2 regions of the Kitasatospora sp. NPDC094019 genome follow, and region 1 is predicted to be linked to the other one. Evidence: riboswitches for the same ligand, from Rfam matches in the RefSeq annotation. Region 1 holds a riboswitch; the other holds the start of a gene.
What was found. A riboswitch is a leader RNA that binds a small molecule or an ion and turns the genes downstream of it on or off. The one in region 1 is predicted to bind S-adenosylmethionine.
Positions count from the first base shown of each region.

Region 2: another riboswitch for S-adenosylmethionine. It lies ahead of ACIQ9P_RS32890 (AAA family ATPase); the one in region 1 lies ahead of ACIQ9P_RS37320 (IclR family transcriptional regulator).

Region 1 is NZ_JBIWIF010000031.1:510-7,540, reverse strand. Features, by position in the region: gene ACIQ9P_RS37345 (AAA family ATPase) at 1-1,323, opposite strand, end outside; gene ACIQ9P_RS37340 (TetR family transcriptional regulator) at 1,445-2,002, shown strand; gene ACIQ9P_RS37335 (amidase) at 2,056-3,105, opposite strand; gene ACIQ9P_RS37330 (TetR/AcrR family transcriptional regulator) at 3,250-3,858, shown strand; gene ACIQ9P_RS37325 (DUF1963 domain-containing protein) at 3,957-4,682, opposite strand; SAM riboswitch class I at 4,780-4,922, shown strand; gene ACIQ9P_RS37320 (IclR family transcriptional regulator) at 5,117-5,830, shown strand; gene ACIQ9P_RS37315 (SGNH/GDSL hydrolase family protein) at 5,878-7,031, opposite strand, start outside.
Region 2 is NZ_JBIWIF010000020.1:138,523-145,553, forward strand. Features, by position in the region: gene ACIQ9P_RS32880 (M28 family peptidase) at 1-3,148, opposite strand, end outside; gene ACIQ9P_RS32885 (helix-turn-helix domain-containing protein) at 3,610-5,040, shown strand; SAM riboswitch class IV at 5,248-5,371, shown strand; gene ACIQ9P_RS32890 (AAA family ATPase) at 5,691-7,031, shown strand, end outside.

The DNA of each region.
Region 1 (7,031 bases):
GTGGTCGGTCTGCCCGGCGACGTACGCGGCCTCGCCGAGCCGCCGGGACCGGTCGACCCGGGTCTCGCTCAACTCCGCGGCGCGGGTCAGCCAGGAGACGGCGATCCGCGCGTCGCCGCGCCGGGTGGCCGAGCGGGCGGCGGCCTCCAGGTCGGCGGCCACGCCCTCCTCGGGGTCGACGGTGGCGGCCGCCAGGTGGGTGGCGCGCCGTTCCGGGTACTCCCGGTGCAGGTGGGCCAGCACCCGGTGGGCGGCGCGGCGCTGGTCCGGCGTGGCGAGCTGGACGACGCTCGACCGCACCAGCGGGTGCCGGAAGGCGAGCTCGCCGGTGGCCGGTTCGACGACCAGCAGGCCGCAGGCGACGGCCGCGTCGACCTCGCGCATGCGGTACCGCGTGACGGGCGCCGGACCGTCGCCGGGCCGGGCCGCCGCTCCGTCGAGGGCGCCCCGGAGCAGTTCCGCCCGGACGGTGTCGTCGAGGCGGGCGAGGCGGGCGGCGTAGATCTCCTGGATCCGCCGGGGAAGCGGTACGCCGTGCAGGCCGAGCAGGTCCTGGGCGGGGCCGTCGCCGGGCCGGGAGGCGAGGTGGACGGGGAGTTCCAGCAGGGCGAGCGGGTTGCCGCCGGCCTGGTCCAGGACGAGGCCGCGGACCTCCCGGCCGAGTTCCGGGTGGCACAGGTCCAGCAGGCGGGTGGCGTCCGCGTCGGCGAGCGCGCCGACCGGCGCCTCCGGCAGCGCCGCGGCGTCGAACCGCGAGGCGGTGTCGGCGCGGACGGCCACCAGGAGCTTGACCCCCGGGCGGCCGGCCAGCCGGCGGCCGACGAAGCCGCACACCTCGGCGCTGGCCTCGTCCAGCCACTGGCCGTCGTCGAGGACGAGCAGCAGCGGACGGCCCTTCGACGCCGTCCAGGAGAGCAGGTCGAGGACGGCGATGCCGAGTGCCATGACCGGCGGTGGCGCACCGTCGGACCGGCCGAAGACCGCGTCGAAGGCGGCGCGGGCGGTGGCGCCCAGCCGGGGGCCGGAGGGGCTGTCGGGCCGGGGACCGGGAGAGCCGTCGGTCCGGTCGCCGTCCGGGAGGAGCGGGTAGAGGAGTTGGTGCAGCCCGGCGTGCGGCAGTCCGCTCTCCGCCTCGACGCCGGTGGCGCGGACCACCAACTGCCCGTCCTCGGCCGCGAGCCGCGCCGCGAGATCGAGCAGGGTGCTCTTGCCGACGCCCGCCTCGCCCCTGAGGACCAGGGCCTGTCCGTCGGGGGCCCGGACGAACGCGGACAGCCGCGCCCGCTCGTCGTTCCGGCCGACCATCACCATGCCCGGTTCCAAGCCCGGTTCCCTCCCCTGCCCCGAAGGCGCGCGCCCCGACCATATTCAACTGGACGGTTAGTTGATTACACTGTGGCTTTGGTGAACCTGTCAAGTAAACGGTTAGTTAGGAGCAGGGTGCATGGAGCGTGACGCCGAAGCCACCAAGCGGAGACTCGTCGCGGCCGGCCGGGCCGAGTTCGCCGCGCACGGGCTGAACGGCGCGCGCGTCGACCGCATCGCCGTCGCGGCACGGAGCAACAAGGCGCAGATCTACCACTACTTCGGGAACAAGGCCGGGCTGTTCGACGCGGTCTGGAACGAGATGGTCGAGCAGATCGTGCTGAGCGTGCCGCTCGACGTGGACGACCTGCCCGGGTTCGCGGCGAGCCTGGGCGACCTGTACGCCGAGTACCCGGAGATGCCCCGGATCATCACCTGGCAGCGGCTGGAGCGCGGTGACGCCTTCAACGGGCTCGCGGTCGCCGAGGTGCGCCGCCGCGCCGCCGACATCGCCCGGGGGCAGGCCGACGGCCGGGTCTCGACCCGGTTCGAGCCCGAGGTCCTGTTCGCCCTGCTCGTCCACGTCGCCATGCTGTGGGCGGCCGCGAACCCGGAGGTGCTGACGGTCGTGGACGTCGCCGACCGGACCCGGAGCCGCGAGCTGATCCGCCGGATCGCCACCGTCCTGGCGGAGTGATCCCCCTCCGCCAGGACGGCCCCGGCCGTTCCCGGGCGGTCCCGGCGCTGCCTTCAGTGGCCCCGGTGGCCCCCGGGGTGCCCGGCCCACACCGCAGGCGTCCGGTCCGACCAGGGCCACGCCCGTTCGAGCTGCCCGGCGAGCCGGAAGAGGCGGCCCTCCTGCCCGTACCCGGCCGCGAACTGCATCCCGACCGGGAGGCCGGTCCCGGTTCCCGGGTCGGGCTCGGCCTCCGTCACCCGGTGACCGAGCGACTCCAGCAGACGCACGGCGCGGGCCAGCGCTTCCGCGACCGGTGGCGCGACCGCCCGCCCGCCCCACGGCCGGGTGAGGACGCCGATCAGCAGGGCGCCCGGATCCCGGTCGACCTCCTCCGCGTACGGCCGGGGCGGCTCCGGCGCGGCGTAGGGGTCGCCCGGCGCGGGCCCCCGGACCAGGTCGAGCAGGACGGCGCTGTCGCGCACGGTCCGGCTGACGGCGCCGTGCACGGCCAGGCCGTTGAAGATCTCGTCCACGGCCGGGCCCATCGGCACCCGCCCGCGGGTCGGCTTCAGCCCGAACAGGCCGTTGTAGGCGGCGGGGACGCGGATCGAACCCGCGGCGTCGGTGGCGTGCGCGATCGGGACGATCCCGGCGGCGACGGCCGCGCCCGCGCCCCCGCTGGACCCGCCGGCGCTGCGGGTGAGGTCCCAGGGGTTGCGGGTGGCGCCGTACAGCACGGGTTCGGTGGTGGTGCTGTAGGCCAGCTCCGGGGTGGCGGTGCGCCCGAAGGTCACCAGGCCCGCCCGGCGGAGCCGCGTCATCAGGGTGGAGTCGGCGGCGGCGACCTGGCCGGCGGCGAGGCGGCTGCCGAGCTCCGTCCGGCGCCCGGCGGCCTCCACCCCGAGGTCCTTGACGAGGAAGGGGACCCCGGCGAGCGGGGTGCTGCCGGGGCGGGGCGTGTCGTCGGCCGGCCAGGTCTCCACGACGGCGTTGACCCGCGGGCCGACCGAGCGCGCGGCTTCCCGCGCGGCCGCCTCCACTTCGGCGGGGGTCACCTCTCGCCGGGCGATCAGTTCGGCGAGACCGACCGCGTCGTGGCGCACGTACTCGGTGATGTCCAAGGGCCCTCCCGGAATCGCGTGCGGCACCGACTGGTACCGCAGAGTTCCACACGATACCGATCGGTATCGTGTGGGACGGACTGGTACCGTAACAGCCCCGGGGAAGCACCGCGGGCCGCGATCGACCGGAGGCCGTGAACAGTCATGACAGTGCCCGCCAGAAGGCCGAGCCGGGTGGCGAAGCTGCCGCCCCGCGAACGCGTCCTCGACGCCGCCGAGGAGCTCTTCCGGACCGAGGGGATCCAGCGGGTGGGCGTGCAGGCGATCGCGGAGAAGGCCGGGACCACCAAAATGGCGATCTACCGTCATTTCGAGACCAAGGACGCGCTGGTCGCGGAGTGGCTGCGGATCGTCGTCGCCGACTACCGGGCCGCGTTCGACCGGGTCGAGGCGGAGCACCCGGACCGGCCCGAGGAACAGATCCTGGGCCTGGCCCGCTTCATCGCCGAGGGACTGCCGACGCTCTCGTACCGGGGCTGCCCGTTCGTCAACTCCCTCGCCGAACTGCCCGACCGCTCCCACCCGGGGCGGCAGGTGATCGAGGAGCACAAGGAGTTCCAGCTCCGACGGCTGACCGGCAGCTGTGTGCGGGCCGGGCTCTCCGACCCCGGACAGGCGGCGGCCGAGATCACCTTCGTGCTCGAAGGCGCCCAGATCAGCACCCAGAACGGGAGCGTGGACCGGGTGGGCGAGCGACTGCTGCGGGCGGTCGAGGGCGTCGTGGCCCGGTACCGCCCGGCCGCCGCCACCTGACGGCGGCGGCGCGTCCGGGGTTCGGCAGTGCCGTCGGCACCGCCGTCCGCACCGCCGTCCGCACCGCCGTCAGTCCAGTACTGCCACAGGTACTGCTGTCAGCACTGCCAGAGGAACGCCGCGCCGGCGCAGGGGGAGCAGGTGAAGGCGTAGGCCCGGCCACTGCCGAAGTTCATGGCGGTGACGGGATCGGGCCCCTCCTGGAGCTGGACGGCGAGCCGCATCGGCTCGGCACAGGCCGGGCAGTCCGGTGTCTCGTCGTTCTGGAGCCAGGCCGGGGCGCCGTTGAGCTGGCCGAGCACGTGGGTGCGGGGGCGGCCGGTCCGGTCCGCCCAGGCGGCGCGGGCGCGGTCGAAGTCCGGTGCGTCCGCGAGGAACTGGGCCTCGGCGGCGCGGGTGGCGCCGAGGAGCAGGAGATCCTCGTCGTCCTCGTCGTCCTCGTCGCCGAAGTCGTCCTCGTCCTCGTCGGGGTCGGCGTCCTCACGGCCCTCGGGGTCGGACCGCACCGGAAGGGGGATCGGCACCAGCGCGTCGGCCGCGAGGACCAGCGCGACGTTGGCACCCGAACGGGCGTCCCAGTCCCGGCACTCTCCCGGACGGTTCTGGCAGGCGAACAGAACCAGCACCCGGTCCTGGGGACCCGGACCTCCGGTCACGGCGGCGCCGGACCCGTCCAGCACGATCTGCGCGAGGAACCGCATCGGGCCGCCGCAATCGGCACAGGTCGGCCAGGCGGTGCCGGGCGGGGCGAGCGGCACGCCGCCGGTGCGCGTGACCGTCGCATCGTCCGCGACCGGGCCGCCCTCGGTGATCAGGGTCGTCATACGGCCCGACTGTAGGACACCGCGGCGACACCGCCCGGCCGCGGTCGGGGGACGGGGGCTTGGCAGGCGGGCGGGGGAGTCTTGTATCGTTCTTCGCGAATCATCCAGAGGGGTGGAGGGACCGGCCCTACGAAGCCCCGGCAGCTCCCCGTTCGACCCGGCGTCCGAAGTACGCGCCGTGCCGTCCGGGATCAGTGCCAACTCCGGCCTGTCGCCAATGTGGCGCGGGAAAGATGAGGAGACACGGTGCTCTCTGTGCTGTCCTTCCGCCGGGCGCTTCCCGTCCCGGACCTTTCGCGTACCCGTCTCGTGCCCGGCGCAGGCAATCGGCCCACTTGCTCGGCCCGCCCTCGCTGACCACCCCCCCCGCTCCCCACGGGGGGCCTCCGCGAGCGCGCCCCGGGCGGCTCGCGGGATCTGAGACGGAGACATCCATGGACAACACGAGCGGCGTCGGCGTGCTCGACAAGGTCACCTCGATCCTCGGCACCCTGGAGGCCGGACCGACCACCCTGGCCGGCCTCGTCGCGGTGACCGGCCTGGCCCGGCCCACGGCGCACCGGCTCGCCGTCGCACTCGAACAGCACCGGCTGGTCGCCCGTGACGTGGAGGGCCGCTTCATCCTCGGCCCCCGGCTCGGTGAACTCTCGGCCGCCGCCGGGGAGGACCGGCTGCTGGCCGCCGCCGGCCCGGTCCTCGCCCGGCTGCGCGACGTCAGCGGGGAGAGCGCCCAGCTCTACCGTCGGCAGGGCGGTGTCCGGATCTGCGTGGCCGCCGCCGAGCGCCTCTCCGGGCTGCGCGACACCGTTCCGGTGGGAGTCACCCTCCCGATGAAGGTCGGCGCCGCCGCCCAGGTCCTGCTGGCCTGGGAGGAGCCCGAGCGGCTCCACCGCGGCCTCCAGGGCGCCAGCTTCACCGCGACCGCGCTGAGCGGCGTCCGGCGCCGTGGCTGGGCCCAGTCGATCGGGGAACGCGAGCTCGGGGTCGCGTCCGTCTCCGCCCCGGTCCGGGGGCCGGCGAACCGGGTCGTGGCCGCCGTGGCCGTCTCCGGCCCGATCGAGCGGTTGACCCGCCACCCCGGCGCCCTTCTCTCGCAGACGGTCGTCGAAGCGGCCGACCGTCTCACCGAGGCCCTCCGCCTCACCTGACGGGCCCGGTCGCGGGGGCCGCCCCCCGCGACCGGCGGCCGGGCGAGTCAGCGCAGGCTGTCGAGGTCGATGCTGTCCGCCATCACGCGGTAGCCGAGCGGCCCGGGGTGGAGGTGGTCGCCGGCGTGGAGGCCGTCCGGGATCGCGCCGGTGCCCTCGGGATCGACGGCGCGGTCGAAGTCGGCCACCGCGTCGTACGCGCCGGAGGTACGGATCCACTCGTTGAGGTCGCGGCGCAGCCGGTCGGCGCCCGCGGTCCAGAACGGCGCGCCGCCGAAGGGCATCAGGGTGGCTCCGACGGCCTTGACGCCCCGGGCGTGGGCGGCCCGGATCAGGGCGCGGTGGGCGTTGATCAGCCGCTGGAGCGTCACGGGCGGGTCGTCGCGGTCCACGCCGCAGATCTGGTCGCCGCCGCGGAGGATGTCGTTCATGCCGTGGGAGACGATGACGGTGCCCACGTTCGGTCGGTCCAGCACATCGCGCCGGAAGCGGCTCAGCGCGCTGTCCCCGGCGCAGGCGGAATCGGCGAGCATCTTGTTCGAGCCGATGCCGGCGTTGAGGACGGGGCGCGGTCGGCCGGCGGCGACGAGCCGCTCGGCGAGGAGGTCTGGATAGCGGTCGTCGCCGTCGACGGTGGCGCCGAACCCGTCGGTGGTGGACTCGCCGAACGCCACCACCGCCCTGCCCACGGGCCGCCCGCCGGTGACCTCGACCCCGCCGAGGTAGTACCAGGAGCCGTACCCGGGGCGGACGGCATCGGTGAACGCCGCCGCATCGGTGTCCCCGCGGTGGTCGCCGTCGGCCCGGTAGGTCGTGGTCATGGACAGCTGGTGGTAGGTGGCCGGGCCGGTCGCGCCGTCGAACCAGAGCGTCAGCGCCACCCGGTCGCGGGCCGCCACCGGCAGCGGCACCGGATCGCTGAGGACCTCTCCGCCCGCGGGGACGACGACGGAGTCCCGGTGCCCGAAGCGCAAGGGCAGTACTGTCCCCGGGACGACGGCCGCCCCGTCGGCGGCGCGGCCGACAGTGGCCCCGCTCAGCCGCAGTGGTGTCGTCCCGTAGAGATTGGACAGCCGGAACCGGAGGGCCTTGCCACCGGTGCCCAGTCGCACCACCTGCCGTACCGACTGGTGGTCGAAGCCCCGCACGGCCCAGGTCTCGAACCACGGCGCCGAGGAGGGCCGCATCATCGGCGCGGACC
Region 2 (7,031 bases), on a different contig from region 1:
CAACCTGGGCCGTGTGGCCCTGGATGCACCGGTAGCTGATTCCGTTGTAGGTGACGATGTCACCTGCCTTGTAGGTGGTGCCCGCCGCCCAGGTGCCGTTGCCCGGGCCGGGGTCGGAGCTGACGACCAGCGAGTAGCTGCTGGAGTGGGAGACCGAACCGGTGCCGGTCACGGTCAGGTTGTACGTCCCGGAGGCGACCGAGGAGGCGACCGAGACGTTGAGCGTCGCGGAGCCGCCCGACTGCACCGAGGCGGGGCTGACGGTGGCCGTGATACCGGTCGGCGCGCCGGTGACCGTGAGGTTCACGGTCTGGGCGGAGCCGGAGGTGGTCTGGGTGTTCACCGTGGCGCTGGCCGACTCGCCCGGCTTGACGTTGCCGGTGGCCGGGTTGACGCCCACCGAGAAGTCGTCGCTGGGGATCGGTCCGCTGCCGACCGAGGTCTTCCACAGCGTGTAGGCGACGCCGTCGGCGCTGCGGTCCAGCACGGTGGCGTTGATGTTGCTGGTGGTGTCGCAGGCGGAGTGGTAGCAGGAGTCGTACGCCCGGTTCGCGGTGCCGCCCCACTTGGCCGCCTGGTTGGCGGTCTTGGTGGCGCTGGCGCCGGCCGCGTAGCCCGAGGTCGGGATGCCGGCGGACTGGAACGAGGCGTCGTCGGAGCGGCCCTGGCCCTCGACGTTCTCCTCCGGCTGGAGGTTCAGCGAGTCCCAGTACGCCTTCATCGGCGCCGAGGTGGCGGAGTTGACGTTGTTGATGAAGTAGCCGGCGTTGGGCGAGCCGACCATGTCGAAGTTGTAGTAGCCCTTGATGGCGCTGCGCTGGGTGGAGCCCAGCTGGCTGACGTAGTACTGCGAGCCCTGGAGGCCCTGCTCCTCACCGGTCCACCAGGCGAAGCGCACGTGGCGGGTCATGGTGGGGTTCTGCTGGGCCAGCGCGAGCGCGGTCTCCAGCAGGACGGACGAGCCGGAGCCGTTGTCGTTGATGCCCGGGCCGGCGCTGACGCCGTCCAGGTGCGCGCCGAACATGGTGACCTGGTCGGCGGGGCCGCCCGGCCAGTCGGCGATCAGGTTGTTGGCGCTGTAGGTGCAGGAGCCGCAGGTCTGCTCGCTGACCTGGTAGCCGGCCGCGACCAGCTTCGCCTTCACGTAGGCCAGCGACTGGCTGTAACCGGCGGTGCCGGTACGGCGGTTGCCGCCGTTCTGGGAGGCGATGGTGTTGAGCTGGGCCAGGTGGGCCTGGACGTTGGCGACGCTGATGTCGGGCGCCTGTCCGGTGGGACCGCCGCCGCCGACCGTCAGCGTGTACTGCGCGGTGTGGGTGGTCTGGCCGGTGCCGGTGACCGTGATGACGTAGGTCCCGGGCGCGGTGCTCGCGCTGGTGGAGACCGTCATGGTCGAGTTCGACCCGGACTGGACCGAGGCCGGGCTGAAGCTGACGCTCGCGCCGCTCGGGGCGCCGGAGGCGGTCAGGTTGACGGTCTGGGCGCCGCCCTGGGTCACCTGGGTGCCGACCGTGGTGGTCGCGGAGGAACCGGCCTGGACGTTGCCGGAGCCCGGGTTGGTGGTCATCGAGAAGTCCGGGCCGGTCGGGCCGGAGCAGGTCGGGTCACCGGTCTGGGCCGGCACGCTGACCGCGTCCCAGGCCGCCTTGGTGCGGTTGAACAGGTTGCAGGTGGGGTCGAGGCTCTTGGCCGCGGTCAGGGTGGTGGTCCGGTACTTCTTGTAGGTCATGCCGCTGGTCTTGAGCAGCATGCCGCCGTAGAAGACCCGGCCCGCGTCCTTGATGCCGACGCCGGTGACCGTGGAGCTGTTGCAGGTCGGGCTGGTGGGCTTGCCGCCGCCCGGGTTGGAGCCCTCGGCGAGCAGGTAGAACCAGTGGTTCAGCGGGCCGGCGGCCGCGTGCACCTCGGTGCTCGGGATCGAGGAGGAGTAACAGTTGGGGTCGCCGTTGACGAGCGAGGGGTTGGCCATGTTGCGGATCGGGCCGCGGCCGACCAGGTTGATCATCTCGCCGACGGTGTAGTCCGGACTGTCGTACGGGGAGGGCTCGTTGGCGTACGCCTCGGTCAGCGCGCCGAAGATGTCGCCGGTGCCCTCGCCCAGGCCGTTCTCGTTGTTGGCGCCGCCCGGGGTGTACTGGTCGATGCCGTGGCCGAACTCGTGGCCGACGACGTCGATCGCGGCGATCCACTCGTTGGCGTTGTTGTGGCCGATGGAGACCGAGGAGCCGTCCCAGTAGGCGTTGACGTCGTTGAGACCGACCTTGACCGGCCAGCTGCCGCCGGTGCCGTTGTGGCCGTTGCGGCCCAGCCAGTCCTTGAGCATGTCCCATTCCTTCTGCGCCGCGAACATGACGTCGCCGCAGCCGGTCTCCTTGCTGGTGGGGTTGCCGGTACCCCAGGAGTCCGAGGACTTGCTGAATATCTGGCCGGTCGAGTAGTCGGCGCAGGTCAGGCCGGGACGGTTCGGGTCGCGCAGCGAGTAGGTGCTGCCCGAGGCCGTGGTGCTGATCTGCGGGGAGGGGCCGTTCCACTTGCTGTTGACGGTGCCGGCCCGGACGTCGTCGTAGCTGTCGATGACCTCGCCGTTGCGGGCGTCCACGAAGACGTGCAGGGTGCTCGGGGCGCTCGCGGTGCGGCCGGTGAGCACGGTCTCCCAGGCGAGCCGTCCGGCGCCGTCCTTGACCCGGACGACCAGCCGGCGGCTCTGGACGCCGTCCACGGTGGCCAGTTCGGTGCGGGCGGTGCGCTCCGCGTTGGCGGCGCTGACCAGGGCCGTGGTGGGCACCCCGATCGCGCCGGTGGAGGCGGACTGCAGGCCGCGCACCTTGCCCTGGCCGTCGGCGATGACGACGGCGTCGCCGCCGACGACCGGCAGGCCCTTGTAGGTGCGCTCGTAGGCGACCGAGTAGAGACCGCCCAGCCAGGGGGTCACGGACTGGCGCTCGTAGGTCTCGCCGGGTCCCTTGGCCAGGGCGTCCAGGCCGGCCGCGGCCGCCTGGTCGGCGGCGTTCACGGCGGCGGCCAGCGCGCTGGGGGGTGTCGGCGCGGCCGCACCCGGGGCGGCTCCGGCCTGTCCGACCGCGGTGGCGGTCAGCATGCCGGCCAGGACGGTCAGGGTGGTCCCCGCCGTCAGCAATCTGCGTTTCATTCCGAGGCTCCTCGAACGTGGGGGTGCTCGACCGCGGACGGTGTGCCGGAGGGGCGCTCACCGCAGGACGCTGGGGGACTGGTCTGCGGGCGTCCGCGCTCGGGTGCCGGAACCCTCACACGCCGTCATGCCTCGGTCAACGGGCTGGACACGTCGAACGGGGGGTTGGCAAGTTCCGTCAAGTGTCACCCTGACGCGTCAATGAGCCATCGGCACAAGAAACATGACGGTGAAAAAGGCGTCCGGGCAGGTCGGAGTGGTCGGAGAGGTCGAGACCGGTGCGTGGTGAGGTAGAGACCAATAGAGAGGAGAGGTTGAGACCACCGTGTAGAGAGGTTGAGACCAGCGTGCAGAAGTGGTTGAGACCACCTCATGTACGTCGGGGGTCCTCGTCCAGTACCGTCCTCCTCAGCGGACCTCTCCCACCGGAGGGCCCGGAACGCACTCGGGAGGGCAGCCCCGTGCACCGGAACCGGGCGGCGACCACGCCCGTCGAGGACCACCTCTGGCGGGCCTTCGGCCACCGGCTGCGGCAGTGGCGCCGTCGGGCCGGCCTGACCCAGGCCCAGCTCGGCGCCGAGATCGGCTACGACCACACCGCCGTCAGCAAACTGGAGCACGGCACCCGACGCACCAGCCCCCGGGTCGCCGACCGCCTCGACGACCTCCTCCACGCCGGCGGCGAACTGCGGGCCGCCTGCCGCCTCGCCGAGGAGGGACCGGCCCCGGCCTCCGTTCCCGTCCTCGTACCCGCTGTCGCCGTGCTCGGGGCGCCCCCGGTGCCCGTCCCCGGGGACTGGACCCGCCCCCCGCTGCCCGGCCCGCCGGTCGCCGCCCTGGCCCCTGTCCTGCCCGCCGGCCTCGCCGCCCACCTGCCCGACCGCCTCCCCGACTACGGGCTGCTCTGCCCCCTCCACGACGCGGCCGGCTGCGCCGTCCCCGCCGCGCCCGAACTGGCTGCCCTGCACACCGCGTTCCGCGCCGCCGACCCCGACACGACCGCCCCGCTCGACCCCGACACCGCCCACGCCCTGGCCGGCCTGCTCGCCGCCCACCTGCGGGCCGGCGACAGCCCCGCCGCTCCCGGCACCGCGGCCGTCGAGGACACCCTGCGGGTCGTCCTGCGCCGTCTGGCCGCCCACCCGGCCGGACCCGACCGTCGCCCGCTGGCCCGGCTCGCCGGCGAGTACGCCCACGCCGCGGGCGCCCTGCGGATGCAGGACGGCCGCAACGCCACCGCGATGGCCTGCTTCACCCGCGCCCTCGGCTGGGCCGAACTCGCCGGGGACCACGCCACCCAGGTCGCCGCCCTCAGTGACATGAGCTTCCTCGCCCGCCTCGACGGCGATCCGGACGCCGCGCTCGGCTACGCCCGCGAGATCTCCCGGGTGGCCCCGGCCCGGCACTGGGCCGGAGCCATGGGCCAGATCGCCCAGGCCCGCGCCCACGCCCTCACCGGCGACGTCCGCGCCACCGTCCGCCACCTCGGCCGCTCCCGGCTCCACCTCGACCACATCGGGGTCCACGACGAGTCCGACGCCGCCTGGCTCTCCATCGCCTCGATGCGGCTGCGGGTCGAGGCCGGCGCGGCCGCCGCCCTGCGCGACGCGGCCGCCGCCGTCGAGGACCCCCGGCTGGCCCGCCGGGCCGTCGACGCCGCCGAGACCGCGCTCGCGCTGCTCGCGCCCGACCAACTGCCCTCCGCCCGTCTGCTGTTCACCGTCCGGGTGGCCGACTGCCACCTGCTCGCCCAGGACCCGAGGGCGGCCGCCGACCTGCTGGGTCCGGTGCTCGCGGCGGCCGGCGGCGGGGTGGACGGGCTGCCGCCGCTGGTCCGGCGCGAACTCGCCGGGCTGCGCCGCCGCCTGGCCGGGCACGGCCTGGCCGGCTGAGGGGGCCGGGCGGGCCGAGCGGGGTCGAGCGGTGTCGAGCGTGCTGGGCGGGCCGAGCGGGCCGAGCACGTGGGCCGCGGCGCGCCCCGGCGCACTGTGGCGGGTGTGTTGCGCGCCCGTTGCGCCCCGTGCTGAACCGGCCGGTGGGCCGGATTCCGGGGCCCGGCCGATTGACGCGCTCGCCGGGCGCTTCCTAGACTCGGGGGCGGCGAAGAGTGTCAGCCCCAAGGCCCCGGCCGGCTGACCGGCAACCCCCACACTGCGGTGGGGTGCCCCGGGGATAAGCCAGGTGAGGGTCCGTCCGACCGACGGACCGTCACAAGCGCGGTCATGGGCCCGGGAGGGCGCGGGGGACGGAGAACGTCGTGGAACAGCGGGCAGGTGGACACCGCGCGGGTGCGTGGCCGTCGTCGCCCGTCGGTTCGCGTACGACGTCCGCCGCCCCGCTGCTCCGAGCCGACCTGCGACTGGTCGCCCGCCTCGACGTCGACCTGCTGCGGCGCGCCAGCTCCCTCTGTCGCTGAGCCGGTCGGCCGGCCGGGCGTCCCCGCCCGCCCCGGTCGGTCCCTCCGATTCCCTCGCCCACGAACCCGCGCGAGGAGGAGCGCCCAGCGGCCCGTCCTCCCGTGCGCCCTGCACCAGGAGAACGGATGTCCCCCCTTCCCGTGCCCCCGCCGCGTGATCCGTACGATCCGTACGGCCCGTCGAGAACCCCGCCCGCCGGCCGCGAGTCCGAGTACCGCCGGCTGCACCACGCCCTCGACCGCTGCGCCGCCGGCGCCGGGAGCGTGATCGTGCTGCACGGGTCCGTCGGCAGCGGGCGCAGCGACCTGCTCTACACCTTCACCGACACCGCCGCCGAGCGCGGCGTCCAGGTCCTGGTCGGCACCGGCTCGCCGCTCGAACGCGAGTTCCCGCTCGGCCTGGCCCGGCAACTCCTCCAGGGCGCCGACCTCGAACCCGAGGAGGCCGCCACCGCCGAGGCCCTGCTCGCCGAGGGCGCGGCCGCCGGCACCGACCCAGCCCCGTCCGACCGCCCCGCCGGGCGGCTCACCCAGCGCGTCCTGGAGGGCCTGTTCCGGCTGGTCCGCGGCCTGGCCGACCGCGCCCCCGTGCTGATCGCCGTCGACGACCGGCAGGACGCCGACCCGCAGTCGCTGGAGTTCCTGCTCTACCTGGTCCGCCGCACCCGGGGCACCGGCGTGCTCACCGTGCTCAGCTCGCGCGAGACCATGACCCCCGCCAACCCGCTGTTCGAGGTCGAACTCGCCCGCCAACCGCACCACCAGCACATCCGGCTCGACCTGCTGACCACCGGACTCGTCGCCGAGGTGCTGCGCACCCGGCTCGGCGCCGCGGCCGCCGACCGGTACGCCGCCGAGGCGCACACCCTCACCGGCGGCAACCCGCTGCTGGTGCACAGCCTCGTCGGGGACCAGGAGCGCGCCGGCAGCCCCGGCACCCTCGTCGTCGGCGAGGGCTATCGGCGCGGCCTGATGCACTGCCTGCACCGGATCGACCCGCTCGCCCTGCACTACGCGCGCGGCGTCGCGGTGCTCGGCGCCGGGGCCACCCCCGAACTCCTCGCCGAACTGCTGCTGCTCGCCCCCGACGCGCTGCCCCGGGCGCTGTACCTGCTGGACGCGGCCGGGCTGTTCCGCGACGGCGGCTTCCGCCATCCCACCGCCGCCGGGGACCTGCTCGCCGCGATGCGGCCGCTCGAACTCGCCGCCCTGCACCAGCGGGCCGGCCGACTCCTGCGGGCCGCCGGCGCGGCGGCGGCCACCGTCGACGGGCACGCCCGGGTGGCCGAGGGACATCTGCGCAGCTCGCTCGGGCCGGCGGCCGCCCCCGGCTCCGGGGACCCCGGCGCGGTGCTGCCGGAGTTCGGCGGCGGCGCGTGGGAGACGCCGGGCGCCGCCCTCGCCGCGGCGGACACCGTCGAGAACGAGAACGGGAACGAGAACGAGGGCGCCGCCGCGGAGCCGGCG